4 regions of the Nocardia sp. 2TAF39 genome follow, and region 3 is predicted to be linked to each of the others. Evidence: predicted binding sites of a transcription regulator. Region 3 holds the regulator's gene; each other region holds the start of a gene.
What was found. The regulator LexA, encoded in region 3, represses DNA repair genes until DNA is damaged. The targets are predictions, from matches to a motif close to CGAACANNTGTTCG.

Region 1 (4,074 bases), on a different contig from region 3:
TGCAGCGCGGAGAGCATGCCGAGTCCGAGCAGGTCGAACTTCACCAGATCGATGGCGGCGCAATCGTCCTTGTCCCATTGCAATACGCTGCGGCCGGGCATGCGGGCCCACTCCACCGGGCAGACGTCGGCGATCGGCCGGTCACAGATCACCATGCCGCCGGAGTGGATGCCCAGATGCCGTGGCAGCCCCTCGATGTCGGCGGCCAGCTCCAGCACCTCGGCGGGAATGTCGGTGTTCGACTCGGCGCCGACCGCGGCGCGAGCGACGGGCTCGGAGGCGGTAGCTTGCGTAACCACGGAGGGCCCCGGGAGCGCCGCCGATTCAACACCGGCGCGAGCGACGGGCTCGGAGGCGGTAGCTTGCGTAACCACGGAGGGCCCCGGGAGCGCCGCCGATTCAACACCGCCCCAGCGGCTCACCTGCTTGCTCCACGCGTCCTGCTGGCCCGGCGAAAACCCCAGTGCCCGTGCGGCATCGCGCACCGCGGACTTGCCGCGATAGGTGATCACGTTGGCCACCTGCGCGGCGTACTCGCGGCCGTATCGGGCGTAGACGTGCTGGATTGCCTCTTCGCGACGGTCGGATTCGATGTCGACGTCGATATCGGGTGGCCCGTCGCGTTCCGGGGAGAGAAACCGCTCGAACAGCAGCTGGTTGCGCACCGGGTCGACATTGGTGATGCCGATCGCGTAGCAGACCGCGGAGTTGGCCGCCGAACCGCGCCCCTGGCAGAGGATGTCATTGTCTTTACAGAAGCTGACGATGTCGTGCACCACCAGGAAGTAGCCGGGGAACTCCAAGGCGTTGATCACCGCGAGTTCGTGCTCGATCTGCTCATACGCTTCTGGGTTGAGCTTCGGATGGCCATAGCGCCGCGCGGCGCCCGCGAGGGTGAGTTCGCGCAGCCAGGACTGCTCGTCATGTCCGGAGGGCACGTCGAACGGCGGCAGTTTCGGGGCGATCAGCTTCAGATCGAAAGCGCATTCGCGGGCCAGCGCCGCCGCGTTCGCCACCGCATGGGGACAGTCGGCGAACAGCCGCGCCATCTCCGCCCCGGAACGCAGATGCGCGCCGCCTGCCGGCGCCAGCCAGCCCGCCACCTCGTCCAGACTCTGCCGCGCCCGGATCGCCGCGAGCGCCATGGCTCGTCTGCGCTGCCCCGGCGCGGCGAAATGCGCTCCGGTACTGGCGAGCACGGGCAGGCCGAGGCGATCGGCCAGGGCGAGGAGGTGGGCGTTGCGCTCGTCGTCCTCCGGGATGCCGTGGTGGGTGAGTTCCACGCTCACCCGCTCGGTGCCGAAGCGTTCGGTCAGGTCGCGCAGCGCGGCCTCCGCGTGCACGAGACGTGTGCTCCCCGTGTGCAAGTCGCGCTCGAGCGCCTGGCGGAGGTGTCCCTTTCGGCAGCCGGTCAAGATGTGCCAGTGCCCCTCGGCCGCGGCGGTGAGCTCGTCCAGATCGTAGCGCAGGATGCCCTTCTCCCCCGCGGCCAGGTGCGCGGCCGCGATCGCACGGGACAGTCGGCGGTAGCCCTCCTGGCCACGGGCCAGCACCAGCAGATGCGGCCCGGCTGGATCCGGCGAGCCGGTACGCGCCGCCGAGTCGGCGGTGGCGTGCCCGCGTTCCATCGCAGGACCGCGTGGCTCGGGCTGGACGCCGAGCGACAGCTCGGCGCCGAAGACCGTGGGCATCCCCCACTCCTTGGCCGCCTCGGCGAAGCGGACGGTGCCGTAGAAGCCATCGTGGTCGGTGAGCGCGATCGCCTCCAGGCCGAGCCGCACCGCCTCTTCCACCAGTTCCTCCGGCTGGCTCGCCCCGTCCAGAAAGCTGTAGGCCGAATGCGCGTGCAGCTCCGCATACGGCACCGACGGTTCGTCGGCGCGCTCGACCGGCTCGGGCCGGTACTCGACGCGCTTGCGCGACCACGCCGGGCTGTCGCCACCGTCGCCGGGGTACCTGGCGTCCGGGTCGGCTCGTCCGGGCCGCCCGGACAGCACTCGCTCCATTTCCGCCCAGCTCGGCGGCCCGTTGCCCCAGCCCATACAGCACCTCCTTATACTCGAACATACATTCGAAACACAGGTGCTGTCTGCACATTCTCATCAACTTTCCGCATTGGAGAGCCTTGTCCGACTACCTGCACACATTGGGCCTGCGGCCATTCCGACGCATCGGACGCTCAACCGACCTGCGCGGATTCCGGCTCGGCCGGCGCTCGGGTGGTTTCGGTGGATTGCCGTCCGCTGAGCCCCACCATGGCGATCGCCGCGAGGCAGATTCCGGCGCAAACCCACATCAGCAGGCTCATGCCGCTCATGAAGGCGGATTGCACCTCGGCGAGCATCACGTTGTCGCCAATGCTGTGGGCGACGGCCACACCGGAGCCGACTCCCGCACTGATCGGCTCGTGGTTCAGCGGCCCGAGCGCCGAGTGATACCGCATGGACACCACCGTGCCCAGCACCGCCACCCCGATCGTGCCGCTGGCTTGGCGCAGCGCCGACAGCAGGGCGGAGCCTGCGCCCGCGCGTTCGGGGGTGAGCGCGCCTACCGCCAGCGCCATGGAGGTCGGCAGCACCAACCCGACACCCAGGCCGACCACCGCCATCCACACCGCGATGAACCCGTACGCGGTGCCGACATCCGTTGTCGCTCCCATCGCCAGACCGACGGCCAGCAGTCCGTACCCGATCACGAGCGTGGGCCGGACACCGAGCTTGTCGCTGAGCCCCTCCAGGAAATTGGTAGCGATGAGCAGGCCACCGATCATCGGCAGCATCCGCAGACCGCTACCGAGCGCGTCGACACCGAGAATCGCCTGAAAATACTGCGGAATGCTGAAGAACAGCCCGAACATGGCGAAGGCACTGAACAACTGGAACACCGTGCCCAGCCGAACCCACGGTCGCGGAACAGACCGATATCCACCAGCGGATGCGTCAGCTTCCGCTGCCACGCGACCAGGCCGACCAGCAACGTCACGCCGGCGACCGCGGTGATCCACGCCGGGCCGTCACCCCAGCCCTTCTCGCCGAACCGGATGAAGCCATAGGTCAGACCCACCAGACCGGCGGCCGACAAGACGACGCTGAGCGGATCGATCGGGCGGCGTACCCGACTGCGGGATTCCGGTACCAGCAGGCCGACCGCGACGGCGGCGATGACGACCGTCGGGATGTCGATAAGGAATACCGAGCCCCACCAGAAGGCCTTCAGCAGCAGCCCACCGACGATCGGGCCGAGCGGCGTCCCGAGCGTGACCGCGGTGATCCATACGGTAGTCGCGCGCCCACGTTCCGCGGCGTTGGGGAACAGCACGGGAATCATCCCCATCGACAACGCCAGTCTGGGCTGCTGATGGATTGGACAGCACCATTGCACCCGATTCAGCACGCCATGCTCTGCATCACCTGCGACATCATCGTCGCCGGAACTGGTCGACGCCCAGCACGAAGCGATGCGACTGCATCATGTACCCGGAAATCGCCAGCATGTCAGGGACTGGCGCGAGCAACTGACGCACATGCCGTCGATCAAATTCTGGTCACGGTACATCACGGTTTCCGGTGGAGTGGGCCGGAGCGCTTCGAACTGCCCACCCTCGGACCGGTGGCAAACTCGCGACCACATGCCGTACCGCAAGGTCAGGAGCCCGGGAGACGCTCCGTGCAACCGGCGGCCAGGGCTGCTTCGACGCTACGGAGCCGAGTCCGGATCAAAGCGCCGTAGGCGTCGGCGGCGAGGACGTCGAGATGCCCGCGAGCGATGGCCAGTTGCATCCGAGCCACCTCGAACTCACCGACGCGACGATGACTGTCGGCCAGGTTCAGATACAGCGAGGGAAGAAAACCGCGCAGACCTTCGTCGAGCGGAATTCCGGGCCCGAACACCGCGGCGAGCGCCCGCTGATCCCAGCGCAGCGCGTCGGCGGCCTCGTCCTGCAGGTCGGCCAAGTGGTGCGCGATCACGCAGCGGTGCAACGCGTCCGCGTGTTCACCGAGTTCGTTCCACAGCTTTTCCAGCGCCTGCCGCGCCGCCGTCGAGTCGACGCCACCGAGCCGCACCGCGGCAAAA
Region 2 (4,074 bases), on a different contig from region 3:
GACCACGGCCGAGGCGGTGATGTGGCCGGGTGCGTGTTCGCGTAGGCAGCCGCGCGGAGCCGAGCCGAGGAAAGCCAGCATCGCCTCGCGCAGCGAGTGGTCGGAACTCGCTGCGGGACACCAGGATTCGAGCAGCTTGGTGGCCGAGGCATGCAGCGAGGCCGCGGTCATGACGCCACCTCGCTGGCGCTTCGACCCCTCGTGACCGAGCGACGCCCGGCTGTTCCCGTGGTTCGCTCGCCCACGCCGAGCGGTGCTCGCGTACTCACAGCTCGACCAGGCCGAAGCCGACACCGCGCACCGGCCGCGGGGACAGCTCCTCCAGCGGATGACCGACCGCTATGGCGCCCAGAGGGTTCCAGTCGTCGGCCAGGCCGAGGATGTCACGGGTGAGCTCCGGGGCGAAGATGGTCGACCCGATCCAGCAGCTGCCGATCCCCTCGGTGGCCAAGGCGACGAGTAGGCCCTGCACCGCGGCGCCCACCGCGACCGTGAACATGGTGCGCTCGTTGGCGCGCCGCCGCTCGTCCGGATAGTCGTGCGCGCCGTCGGGCACGCAGAACGGGATGATCACCTCGGGCGCGTCGAACAGGATGCGGCCGCGGGCGATGCGGCGCTCGACGCGTTCCGGCGCGAGGCCATCGGCGGCGAGATCGGCGCGCCACTTCTCCGCCATCGCCTCCAGCAATTGGGCGCGCAGACCCGGCTTGCGCAGCCAGACGAACCGCACCGGGCGGGTGTGGTGCGGGGCAGGCGCGGTCAATGCGACAGACACCGCCGCACGGATGCGTTCCGGATCAACCGGGGTATCGGCGAACTGGCGGATCGAGCGACGCAGCAGAATCGCCTCCCGCCGCCCCTGCTCGATCGCCTCCGCGGTGCCGAGCCAGAACAGGTCGTCGGTACCGCTGCGCAGCAGGTCGGCGGCGCCGGACCCGTCGTCGGTGACCGGAAACCCGCGCACCACGGCGACGGGTACGCCGCCGAGCTTGCCCTTCACCAGGTCCGCGGCGGCAGCCAGCTCGTCGGCCACCGCGACCTGGGTGACGTGCAGCTCGTTGCCCTGGCCGTCGACAGCACCCGCATAGTCGTGCAGCACCCGAAGCCCTGACGCGCCGATCGCCGCGTCGGTCTGGCCATTGCGCCAGGCGCGGCCCATGGTGTCGGTTACGACCACCGCGACCGTCACGCCCAATCGCTGGGCCAGCGCCGTCCGCAGCGCCTTGGCGCTGCCGTCCGGATCGGTCGGTAGCAGGACGAGTTCGCCCTGCTCGACATTCGAGCCGTCGACCCCGGAGGCCGCCTGCACGATGCCGAGCTTGTTCTCGGTGATCAAGGTGCGGCCCTTGCGCGCGAGCACCCGCACCGCCTCTTGGTCGATGAGCCTGCGCCGGGCGCTGTCCCGTTCTTCGGGGTCCATCGGCGCCTCCACGACGCGGCCCTCGACCTTCGCGACGATCTTGCTGGTGACCACGAGCACGTCGCCGTCGGCCAGCCAGGGTGCACACCGAGCAAGGTGTTCGGCCAGGTCGTCACCGGGCCGGAACTCCGGAAGGCCGGTGACGGGCAGGATACGCAGCTCGCCCGCCCCGTGGTCGGTGGGTGTCGTCATGGCTTCACTCCCGCGAGATCCAGTGCCTGGCGCACCATTTCAGCGGTAGCCGGCGGGTCGGTCATCAGCAAAGGCACGCTACGCACCTCGACACCGGGCACGTCGGCGGTGTCGGTGGTGTGGATCAGCCAGCCGTCCAGGATTCCGGTGGCCGAGCGGGCGCCGTAATACCGACCGATCGCCTCGGCCGTGGTGTCCACTCCGATCACCGACAGGCACTCGTCGGCCATACCGCGCAACGGTTTTCCGTCGATCACGCCGGACACGCCGATCACCTTGGCCTCGGTCGTGCGCAGGGCGCCCCGAATGCCCGGCACGGCGAGGATGGCTCCGATGCTCACGACCGGGTTCGACGGAGCGAGGAGCACCACATCGGCGGACGTTATGATCTCCGTCACATTTGGGCCCGGTTTGGCGTCATCGGCGCCAATTGTGGCGAATCCATGGGTGTCGATGTTCGCGCGATAGCGAACCCACCACTCTTGGAAATGGATCGCGCGCCGTTCGCCAGGATTGTCCGGGTCGGTCACAACGACATGCGTTTCGCAGCGATCGTCGGTTGCCGGGATCAGTTTCACACCGGGCTGCCATCGATTGCACAGCGCCTCGGTGACCGCGGAGAGCGGGTACCCGGCACGCAACATTTCGGTTCGGATCAGATGGGTGGCGATATCACGGTCCCCCAAGCCGAACCAGTCCGGCTGGGCGTGATACTTCGCGAGCTCCTCCTTGGCGTGCCAGGTCTCGCCGACCCGGCCCCAGCCGCGCTCGGAATCGATACCGCCACCTAGGGTGTACATGCAGGTATCGAGGTCGGGGCAGATACGGAGGCCGTGCATCCAGGCGTCGTCACCGACGTTCACGATCGCGGCAACGTCGGCCTCGGGCAGCAGTTCGCGGACGCCCTGAAGGAAACGCGCGCCACCGACGCCACCGACGAGGACGGCGATCCGGGGCCCGTTCCCAGCTACGGCGTCCGCTTGTTGTCCAGTCACATCCGCACAGCCTATGCGGTACCCCGATGGAGACGACTCGCGGTAAATTTGCTATCTATTTGCTAACGTACGTGACAAGATCAATTCGGAATGCGGCTGCGGATAGTAACGGAATAGCGTCGGCGGCTTGACCATCGACACGTCCGGCGTGTCTAATCACAGTCATGTCATTCCGGGTTCGCGCGAGAGCCCAAGGCGCGAGCGGCTTTTCGAACAGATGTTCGAGCGAATGACAGGCTCGGGGACGTCCGCGGGACAACGTCGCGGGGTATGGCCGTCGGCGTGCGTGTTGGTCCGACGGAACGAATCATTCTGCGCTAACACACAGTGAGGAGGCGGAGCGATGGCCAACGAGATGGTCTCGCCGACCGATTCCACAGCAGGCGCAGCACGTGGCGTCTGCACAGACAACGGCTGGAAGGACGAAGAGGGGGGTGACGGAGTCTCGGCACCCCGGCTCAGCCTGGTCGTGACCGGCTTCGACGAGATGTTCGAATCCATCGAAGAGCAGTGGCAGGAGCGTGCCCTGTGCGCGCAGACCGATCCGGAGGCGTTCTTCCCCGAGAAGGGCGGCTCGACCCGTGAGGCGAAACGGATCTGCATGGGCTGCGAAGTACGTGACGAGTGCCTGGAGTACGCACTCGCGCACGATGAGCGCTTCGGCATCTGGGGCGGGCTCTCCGAGCGGGAGCGCCGCCGCCTCAAGCGCGGCATCAGCTGAGACGTACGCGAGGCCCGGAGTTGCCCACCTCCATCAGGGCGACTCCGGGAACACGCGAGGACAGCCGATCCCGCGCCCGATCATCGGTTCGCGACAGCACCGACACGACACTCACCGACACGACAAGACCATCACGCCGCCTCGATGAGCGCGGCCGGAATCGACTGGCCTAGATTTTGTGCCATGGCACGTTCCCGTAAGCGTCGACCGCCGACCGCCCGGTCGGTGATCCGCCGCGGCCGCGGAGTGCGCGGGCCGATGCTGCCACCCACGGTGCCGGCCTGGCGGACCCGCGGCCAGAAGTTCGACCGGCTGGTGCTGGAGGCGTTCGCCCCGTTGGACACCCGCTGGCACGACCGGCTCACCAAGCTCGACATCGCCGTCGACGACGTTCCGAAAATCCGTCCGCTGCATCCCGATTCGGTTACCTGGCCGGACGAGGTCGTCGCCGACGGTCCGGTCCCGCTGTCCCGGCTCATCCCGGCCGGTGTCGACCGGCACGGCGCGGCGACCCGGGCGCGGGTTGTGCTGTTCCGCAAGCCGCTCGAACTGCGGGCCAGCGATCCCGATGACCTGGTCGACCTGCTGCGCGAGGTCCTGGTCCAGCAGGTCGCGACCTACCTCGGCGTCGACCCGGACGTGATCGATCCGGAAGCCGAGTGATCCGCACCCATCCAGACGGCCCCACCCCTCGAATGCCATTGCGGGGCGAGCGAAACCGATACCACGGGTACTTAGGCTCGATA
Region 3 (4,074 bases):
ACGCACCGGGGTGTAGTGCGCCGAGACCCAGTCGGCGATGTCCTTGTGCCCGGCCGGACGCCACAACCCGTTGTCCGGGGCGCTCGCCTGCCCCGCGCCGGGGGGAACGCCCGGTTGGTTGCGCACGCGCCATGAGTCGGGGAGTTTCACCTCCTGCGCGAGGTAATACGTCACCTGGTGGGAGCGGACCATGGTCTGGAAATCATCGAGGGTGGGCACCGGGTCGTCGGAGGTGAAGCCGCCGATCGCGATGACCGAGGTGTGGCTGGCGAGCTCGAGGGATGCGGCGACCGAGGAACGATCCACTGCCGCCGACCAGGTCGTTGTCGTGTTGCGTAGCAGCGTGGCGACTTGCGGCTCGGTGTCGCCGTTCACGAACGACATCACCTCGCTGCGCATATCGTTCGCCGGCGTCGGCCGCTCGGGCTTCGCAGGGCCGACCGTCGGCCCGCCCCCGGTATGCGCCTGCGGGAGGGTGGCCGCGGCGTATGCCGTCGATCCGCCGATCCCGGCGAGAACACCCACGACGACCAGCACCGACACCGACCTGGCACGCACCCGTCGCGATACGGCCGGGAACGCGGCGGCGATCAGGCCCAGCGCCACCGCCACAGAGACCACCGCAAGCGCCCAGCGCAACCACGGCAGCCATTCGGCGTTGCGGCTCAGCAGCACGAACGCCCACAGTCCCGAGGTGAGCACCAATGCGGCAGCACCGATTCGGCCGAATTTCTCATCGCGCCGACGCCACATCTCGGCGACGCCGATCGCGAACATCCCGGCCACGGCGGGACCGATGGCCAACGTGTAGTAAGCGTGCATGCCGCCGCGCATCGTGGTGAATGCGATGCCGTCGATGATCAGCCACAGTCCGAAGACCAGCGCGGCCCCGCGCAGGAGGTCGGTGCGCGGAGCACGCCCGCGCGATGCGAGGACCAGTACGAAGGCGAGCAGGGCGGCGGGAAGCAGCCAGGAGATCTCGAACCCGATCTCGCCGGTGAACAGCCGGGTCGGACCCGACCCGCCGCCGAATCCGCCGAACCCACCACGGCCCTGCCCCAAGTCGCCTGGCATCTCGTACCCGGGCGGTAGTGCGAATCGGTTGCCGCCGCGGTGGTTGTGGCCGAGGAAGCGGGCGAATCCGTTGTAGCCCAGCACCAGATCCATGAACGTGTTGTTCGTCGACCCGGCCAGATACGGCCGCGACGATGCGGGCCACAGGATCGTCAGCAGCACGTACCAGCCGGATGAAACGACCAACGCCGCCGCGGCGGCGAGCAAGTGCAGCAGTCGTTTTCGCACCGAGGTCGGCGCCACGATCAGGTAGGTGAGCGCCAGCGCGGGCAACACCATGAGCCCTTCGAGCATCTTCGCCAGGAACGCGAATCCGAGCGCGACACCGGCCAGCATCAGCCAGCGCGCGCTCGCCCGCCGCAATGACCTGATCGTGCAGTACGCGCCCGAGGTCATCAGCAGCACCATCACCGCGTCCGGGTTGTTGAACCGGAACATCAACGCCACCACCGGTGTCACTGCCAGCACCGCCCCGGCCAGCAGGCCCGCGCCCCGGCTGCTGGTCGCCGTGGCGATTGTCGCGTACAGCAGTGCCACGGCCGCGACGGCCATCAACGCCTGCGGCACCAGCATGCTCGCGCTGCTGAATCCGAACAGCTGTCCCGACAGTCCCATCACCCACTGCGAGACCGGCGGTTTGTCGACGGTGATGAAGTTGCCCGGATCCAGCGAGCCGAACAGTAGTGCCTTCCAGTCCCGCGCACCGGACCAGGCCGCCGCGGCGTAGAAACCGTTGGCCATGCCGTTGACCGTGATGTGCCACAGATACGCGACGGCCGTCCCGGTCAGCAGCACCGCCAGAATCGCTCGCTCCCACCGACGAGCAGGCGGTAGCCCGAGTGGATCGGGATCGAGAGTCGTGGTTGCATCGGGCAGGGCCGCGTCGGCGCTGATCGCTGTCACTGCGGAAGTCTCGCAAGTGGCCTGGTGGATTCCCTGCGCGCTTGCTGTCAATCAGCTGTGAACGTGGGGGCGAACTCGGTTGTGTGTTGCGGTACATGTCCGCGCGGCCGACGCGGGTTGCCGTCCCTTCCGTCGTCAGATCTTGCGGATGACCGTGACGACCTTGCCGAGGATCTGGGCGTCGTTGCCGGGGATCGGTTCGAACACCGGATTGTGCGGCATCAGCCACACGTCCTTGCCGGTGCGCTTGAACGTCTTCACCGTGGCCTCGCCGTCGATCATCGCGGCGACGATGTCGCCGTTGTCGGCGACGTTCTGCTGCCGGACGACCACCCAGTCGCCGTCGCAGATCGCCGCGTCGATCATGGACTGGCCGACAACCTTCAGCAGGAACAGCGAACCCTCGCCGACCAGCTCGCGGGGGAGCGGGAAGACGTCTTCGACGGCCTGCTCCGCCAGAATCGGACCACCGGCGGCAATGCGCCCGAGCACCGGCACGAAGGTGGGCACCGGGCGGTCGGTGTCGACGGCGGCATCGGAGCCGTCCACCGCGGCGACCGGCAGACTGGTCACCGAACGCACCACCTCGTCCAGGCCTCTGACGTCCACCGCGCGTGGACGATTCGGATCGCGGCGAAGGTAGCCCTTGCGCTCCAGAGCGCGCAACTGATGGGCGACCGAGGAGGTCGACGTCAGCCCGACCGCGTCACCGATCTCCCGGATGCTCGGCGGGTAGCCGCGTTCGCTCACCGAGGTGCGGATCACCTCCAGCACTTTGCGCTGACGCACGGTGAGATCCGCCCCGGTACTCGCCGCGTCGGCGCCGCTTTCGGTCTCGTCACCCGTGTCGTCTGTGTGCCTCACCGCAACCGCCCTTTCCTGCTGTGCCCGGCCGATCCCCGCTGGGCGTCTGTCGTCATGGCCTGTCATGCATTTGGTAGTTCGAATCTAGTCCGGTCGCGTCGATGTATCAAACATCTGTTCGACGCATGTCGGGCGTTTCTGCTGACTTTGCCACTCCGTCGTGGTAGAAATCGAACACAGATTCTTCGAACATCTGATCGAATGCGTTGGGAACATGTGTTCGAATATGGACACCGGCTCGAACGGCGACGGAGCACCCACCACGGAGGTTTGTCCGATGAGTACTGCGATCAGCGACATCACCACATCGATCGATGTGACAGGTGTGGAGTTCGATCACCGCGCCGCCGCTGCGGCGGCGATCGATCTCGGTGGCGACACGGGTCCTCGCACGCGGCGCGGCGGCGCGCGCGCCAGGGCGTTGGTGCCCGCGCATCGCTCCGCGGTCGATCGGTGCCCCCGCGACGCTCGCCCTGGCGGCGCTGCGCTCGTATATGGCCGTAGCGCACGGAATTCCGCGCTCCGGCGGATGCGTGGCTCGCACCCGATGGAGCGGGTAGAGCGGGCGCAGGTCGGGTTCGCCGTGCTTGCCGTGACCGCGCTGCTGACCGCCCTCATGGTGGCGGGACTGATCGCGTTGGCGCACGTGCGGGCGGGAGACTGGGGCGGCGAGTCCGGCGGGTCGGTGCCCGCCGTGGTCGACGGCCGAGGTGGCGCGGGCTCGCCACCGCCGCGCTGACCGGTGGGATCGGCCACCTATTGTGGCCGGAATTGTTGATCGAAAATCTGCTGGAAATGTGATCTGGGCAACACTGCTCGAGCGATGTCTGGGAGCACGGTCGCGGGCAAGCCCGCCGTCCCAGGGTCCGTGCGCCCGGCGTCTTCGCCCCGGCCACGGTCCGCGCCGACGTCGCGGGCCGTAGTCTCGCGCTGCGTGTCCCGCTGCCCGACTTCGACTGGGCCGACCGAGACACGAGGTGGACATACATCACCGGTGACCTGGTGCCACGTCACATCGATCCGGAGACCGACCCGGTCCTGGCCGACGCCGTCCTCGGCGAGCCGTTCTGGACCGAACTGGCCCGCGGCCACCTCGTTCCGCGGCTGCCGGACCTCCTCGCGGATCTGACCGCGCACTGGCAGATCGTCGAATGATCGAGGTGGCGCGCCGGTAGCCGTGGGTGTGTGCGACGACTCGGCTAGTCGGACGGGTATCCTCGAACTGTTATGCAG
Region 4 (4,074 bases), 120 kb from region 3:
AGGCCCACAACAAGGCGGGCGCAGGATCGGATGCCAGCCCCTCGTTCGTCACATACCATCTGGCGGCCAGTGCCCCCACGACGCCGACCAGCACGCAGACCGGCAGCTGGATCAGCCACCACTTCCTGGAGCGCCGGGCGACGGCGAGCACGAGGAACAGCACGGCGAGCACCTCGACGATCAGCGGTAACCAGCCGTGCAACAGCGAGATCCCGTGATGAAAGGCGTTCTGATAGTTCGTGTTCTGATTCGTCGGCGAAAGCTGAGGTGGGGCAGGAGTCGGAGGAGCGGCGAGTACGGGCACCTACGGCATTGTCGAGACACTTCCTCGAGACCACCTGTGAATCGGCTCCAGCGAACCTGGGTGGAGGCTGTCCTCGCACTACTGCCCGCACGTTCTTCGCTTGCCCGTCGCGGGTGCGAGGAACAAGTACGGGTGCGACGAGCGGGCAGATGGCGGCGATGACGCATCCGACTTGTCGTGTCGGGGGCCGCGGTCGAGGCAGAATGCGGACATGACCGGACTTGTGCTCGTGCGCGGGGATATCACCGAACAGGAGGTCGACGCGGTGGTGAACGCGGCGAACTCGTCGCTACTCGGAGGTGGGGGAGTCGACGGCGCGATCCATCGGCGCGGCGGACCCGACATCCTCGCGGAATGTCGCCGACTGCGCGCGTCGCAGTACGGCAGGGGACTGCCGACCGGAGCAGCGGTCGCGACCACGGCGGGCCGTTTGCCCGCCCGCTGGGTGATCCACACGGTCGGTCCGGTGTGGTCGGCTGTTGAGGACCGCTCCGCTCTACTGGCCTCCTGCTATCGGGAATCTCTGCGCGTGGCGGACGAATTGGACGCGCGGACGGTCGCGTTTCCCGCGATCTCCACCGGTATCTTCGGCTGGCCGATGGACGACGGGGCACGGATCGCCGTCGACACGGTGTGCGCGGCCGACACGGCGGTGTCGGAGGTCCGCTTCGTCCTGTTCGACGAGTCCGCCTACGCCGCGTTCGCGCGGCAGGTCTCCGACAGCTGACCCGCGGTTCGCCTCGTCAGCGCAGGTTATCGGCGCGTCGGGCTTATCGGCGAGCGGCGGCGATCAGGGGGCTGTGCTGGCGGAGTGGGGTTCAGGCGGTGTTCGGCTGCGGCGAACCACGAGGCGTCGACGGTTTCGGTGTGGCGCGGGACGGGTCACGCCCCGTAGTCGGGCCCGTCGTGATCCGACCCCTCGGTGGACTCCGGAATCTGTCGGTGCCGGGTGGCATAGTCGGCCCGTGTCGTTCAGTACCCGTATCGAAGTCCGGGTTTCCGATCTGGATCCGCAGTTGCATGTCACCGGCGCGGCCTACCACCAATTCGCCGACCACTCGCGATTCGCGTGTGTCCAGGCGGCGGGCGTTTGGCGTCGACGAGCTGATCGCGTCCGGATTGGGGCCGGTGAACCTGGAGACGGTGATCAGTTTCCAGCGCGAACTACGTGGCGGCGACGCGGTAGAGGTGTCGTGCACATGGCGCTGGGGCGAGGGCAAGACCTACCGGGTCGAGCACGTCCTCACTCGTGCCGACGGCGTGGTCGCCGCGACCGTGACCAACGTCAGCGGTCTGCTCGACCTCGCATCGCGGCGACTGGTCGCCGACCCGGCCCGCGAGTGGGCCGCCAGGGCGAGTCGTCCCGAGTTGCTCGGGCTGTCGGCCTGAAGGCGGGGAGCCATCACGCACGGCTCCGGCCGGGGCCGTGTCGCAGAAGCGCGAAAGACGAAGCCTCCGCTAAACTCTCGAACAGTTGTTCGTGTCCTGTGAGAGGGGTTTTCGTGCGGGTGATGGGCGTCGACCCCGGGCTCACCCGGTGCGGCCTCAGCATCGTCGAGGGCGGGCTGGGGCGGAAGGTCACCGCCCTGGACGTAGACGTGATCCGTACCCCCGCGGACCTGGACCTGGCCAAGCGCCTGCTCCAAGTCGCCGACGCCGCCGAGTACTGGATGGACACCCACAAACCAGGGGCCGTCGCGATCGAACGGGTCTTCGCCCAGCACAACGTCCGTACCGCCATGGGTACCGCGCAGGCGGGCGGGGTGGTCGCGCTCGCCGCGGCGCGCCGGGGTATCCCGGTGGCGTTCCACACCCCCAGTGAGGTGAAGGCGGCGGTTACCGGCAATGGCACCGCGGACAAGAAGCAGGTGACAGCCATGGTCACCCGCATCCTCGGCCTGCAGGCGGCGCCGAAGCCCGCCGACGCGGCGGATGCGCTCGCGCTGGCCATCTGCCATTGTTGGCGGGCGCCGCTGCTGGAGCGGATGGCCGCGGCCGAGGCCAAGGCGGCCGCGGCGCAGCGGCGGTACAGGGAACGGCTTGCCGAACAGCGGAAGGCGGTGCACGGGTGATCGCGTCGGTACGCGGCGAGGTGCTGGAGATCGCACTCGACCATGCGGTGATCGAGGCGGCCGGCGTCGGTTACCGGCTCAACGCCACGCCGGCCACCCTCGGCGGACTCACCCGCGGTGCGGAGACCCGGCTCTACACCGCGATGATCGTCCGCGAGGACTCGATGACGCTCTACGGCTTCGCCGACACCGAGGCTCGCGAGCTGTTCGGTCTGCTACAGACCGTCTCCGGCGTCGGCCCCCGCCTCGCGATGGCGGTGCTGGCCGTGCTGGAACCCGAAGCACTGCGCAAGGCGCTCGCCGAGAGCAACGTGGCCGCACTGACCAGGGTGCCCGGCATCGGCAAGCGCGGCGCCGAGCGCATGGTGGTCGAACTGCGCGACAAAGTGAATCTCGTCCCAGTGCAGTCCGGTCCGCCCGGATCCGCACCCGCACCGGTGGTCACGCCCGTGCGCGACCAGGTTGTCGAGGCGCTCATCGGCCTCGGCTTCGCCGCCAAACAGGCCGAACAGGCGGTCGACGCGGTGCTGGCCGACCGGCCCGCCGCCGATACCTCCTCCGCCCTGCGGTCAGCGCTCGGCCTGCTCGGCAAGAACCGGTAAGGCGCTATGGAGTATGAAGAGGAACCTGCCGAATCGCAGGTCAGCGCAAGCTATCTGAAGTCCGATGGCGAGATCGAGGCGAGCCTGCGCCCGAAATCGATGGACGACTTCATCGGCCAGCCCCGAGTCCGCGAACAGCTCGCGCTGGTGCTGCGCGGCGCCAAACAGCGTGGCAGCACGCCGGATCACGTCCTGCTGTCCGGTCCGCCCGGCCTCGGCAAGACCAGCATGGCGATGATCATCGCCGCCGAACTCGGCACCGCGCTGCGAATCACGTCGGGACCCGCGCTGGAACGGTCGGGCGACCTCGCCGCCATGCTCAGCAACCTGGTCGAGGGCGACGTGCTGTTCATCGATGAGATCCACCGCATCGCCCGCCCCGCCGAAGAGATGCTCTATCTGGCGATGGAGGATTTCCGGGTGGACGTGGTCGTCGGCAAAGGTCCCGGCGCCACCTCCATCCCGTTGGACATCGCGCCGTTCACCCTGGTCGGGGCCACCACCAGATCCGGAGCGCTGACCGGTCCGCTGCGTGACCGCTTCGGGTTCACCGGCCATATGGACTTCTACGAGGCCGATGAGCTGCTGCGGATCCTGCAGCGTTCGGCGCGCATCCTCGGTGTCGGCATGGACGAGGACGCGGCGGCCGAGATCGCGGGTCGTTCGCGCGGCACGCCCCGGATCGCCAACCGCCTGCTGCGCCGGGTCCGCGACTACGCGGAGGTTCGTGCCGACGGCCTGATCACCCGGCCTATTGCGCACGCCGCGCTCGAGGTCTACGACGTCGACGTCCTCGGCCTGGACCGGCTCGACCGCGCGGTTCTCGGCGCGTTGGTCCGCAGTTTCGGCGGCGGGCCGGTCGGCGTGTCCACCCTCGCCGTCGCGGTCGGGGAGGAGGCCGCCACCGTCGAGGAGGTGTGCGAACCCTTCCTGGTCCGCGCGGGCCTGGTCGCCCGCACCCCCCGCGGCCGCGTGGCCACCGCTGCAGCCTGGGAACACCTGGGTCTGATTCCACCGTCCGACCTGGTCTTCGGTTCTATCGAAGTCCGCGGCCGCGAGCCCCACCCCACCCTGGACCTCTTCGACTGACCGGTCT

Region 1: the regulator LexA is predicted to act here: its motif matches at 2,061-2,074, upstream of AB4Z47_RS17915 (error-prone DNA polymerase).
Region 2: the regulator LexA is predicted to act here: its motif matches at 2,818-2,831, upstream of cofD (2-phospho-L-lactate transferase).
Region 4: the regulator LexA is predicted to act here: its motif matches at 1,772-1,785, upstream of ruvC (crossover junction endodeoxyribonuclease RuvC).

What each region holds. Positions count from the first base shown of each region.
Region 1 covers NZ_JBFRFQ010000026.1:46,250-50,323, forward strand. Annotated here, with positions in the region: gene AB4Z47_RS17915 (error-prone DNA polymerase) at 1-2,042, opposite strand, end outside; gene AB4Z47_RS17920 (MFS transporter) at 2,180-2,875, opposite strand; gene AB4Z47_RS17925 (MFS transporter) at 2,767-3,333, opposite strand; gene AB4Z47_RS17930 (hypothetical protein) at 3,645-4,074, opposite strand, start outside.
Region 2 covers NZ_JBFRFQ010000015.1:175,638-179,711, forward strand. Annotated here, with positions in the region: gene AB4Z47_RS12405 (NUDIX hydrolase) at 1-171, opposite strand, end outside; gene AB4Z47_RS12410 (coenzyme F420-0:L-glutamate ligase) at 266-1,612, opposite strand; gene cofD (2-phospho-L-lactate transferase) at 1,609-2,607, opposite strand; gene AB4Z47_RS12420 (WhiB family transcriptional regulator) at 3,095-3,328, shown strand; gene AB4Z47_RS12425 (metallopeptidase family protein) at 3,512-3,991, shown strand.
Region 3 covers NZ_JBFRFQ010000002.1:7,535-11,608, forward strand. Annotated here, with positions in the region: gene AB4Z47_RS01520 (ArnT family glycosyltransferase) at 1-1,977, opposite strand, end outside; gene lexA (transcriptional repressor LexA) at 2,113-2,841, opposite strand; gene AB4Z47_RS01530 (hypothetical protein) at 3,119-3,580, shown strand; gene AB4Z47_RS01535 (hypothetical protein) at 3,844-3,996, shown strand.
Region 4 covers NZ_JBFRFQ010000002.1:127,593-131,666, forward strand. Annotated here, with positions in the region: gene AB4Z47_RS02110 (alpha/beta hydrolase-fold protein) at 1-304, opposite strand, end outside; gene AB4Z47_RS02115 (O-acetyl-ADP-ribose deacetylase) at 516-1,031, shown strand; gene AB4Z47_RS02120 (thioesterase family protein) at 1,376-1,693, shown strand; gene ruvC (crossover junction endodeoxyribonuclease RuvC) at 1,807-2,376, shown strand; gene ruvA (Holliday junction branch migration protein RuvA) at 2,373-2,978, shown strand; gene ruvB (Holliday junction branch migration DNA helicase RuvB) at 2,985-4,067, shown strand.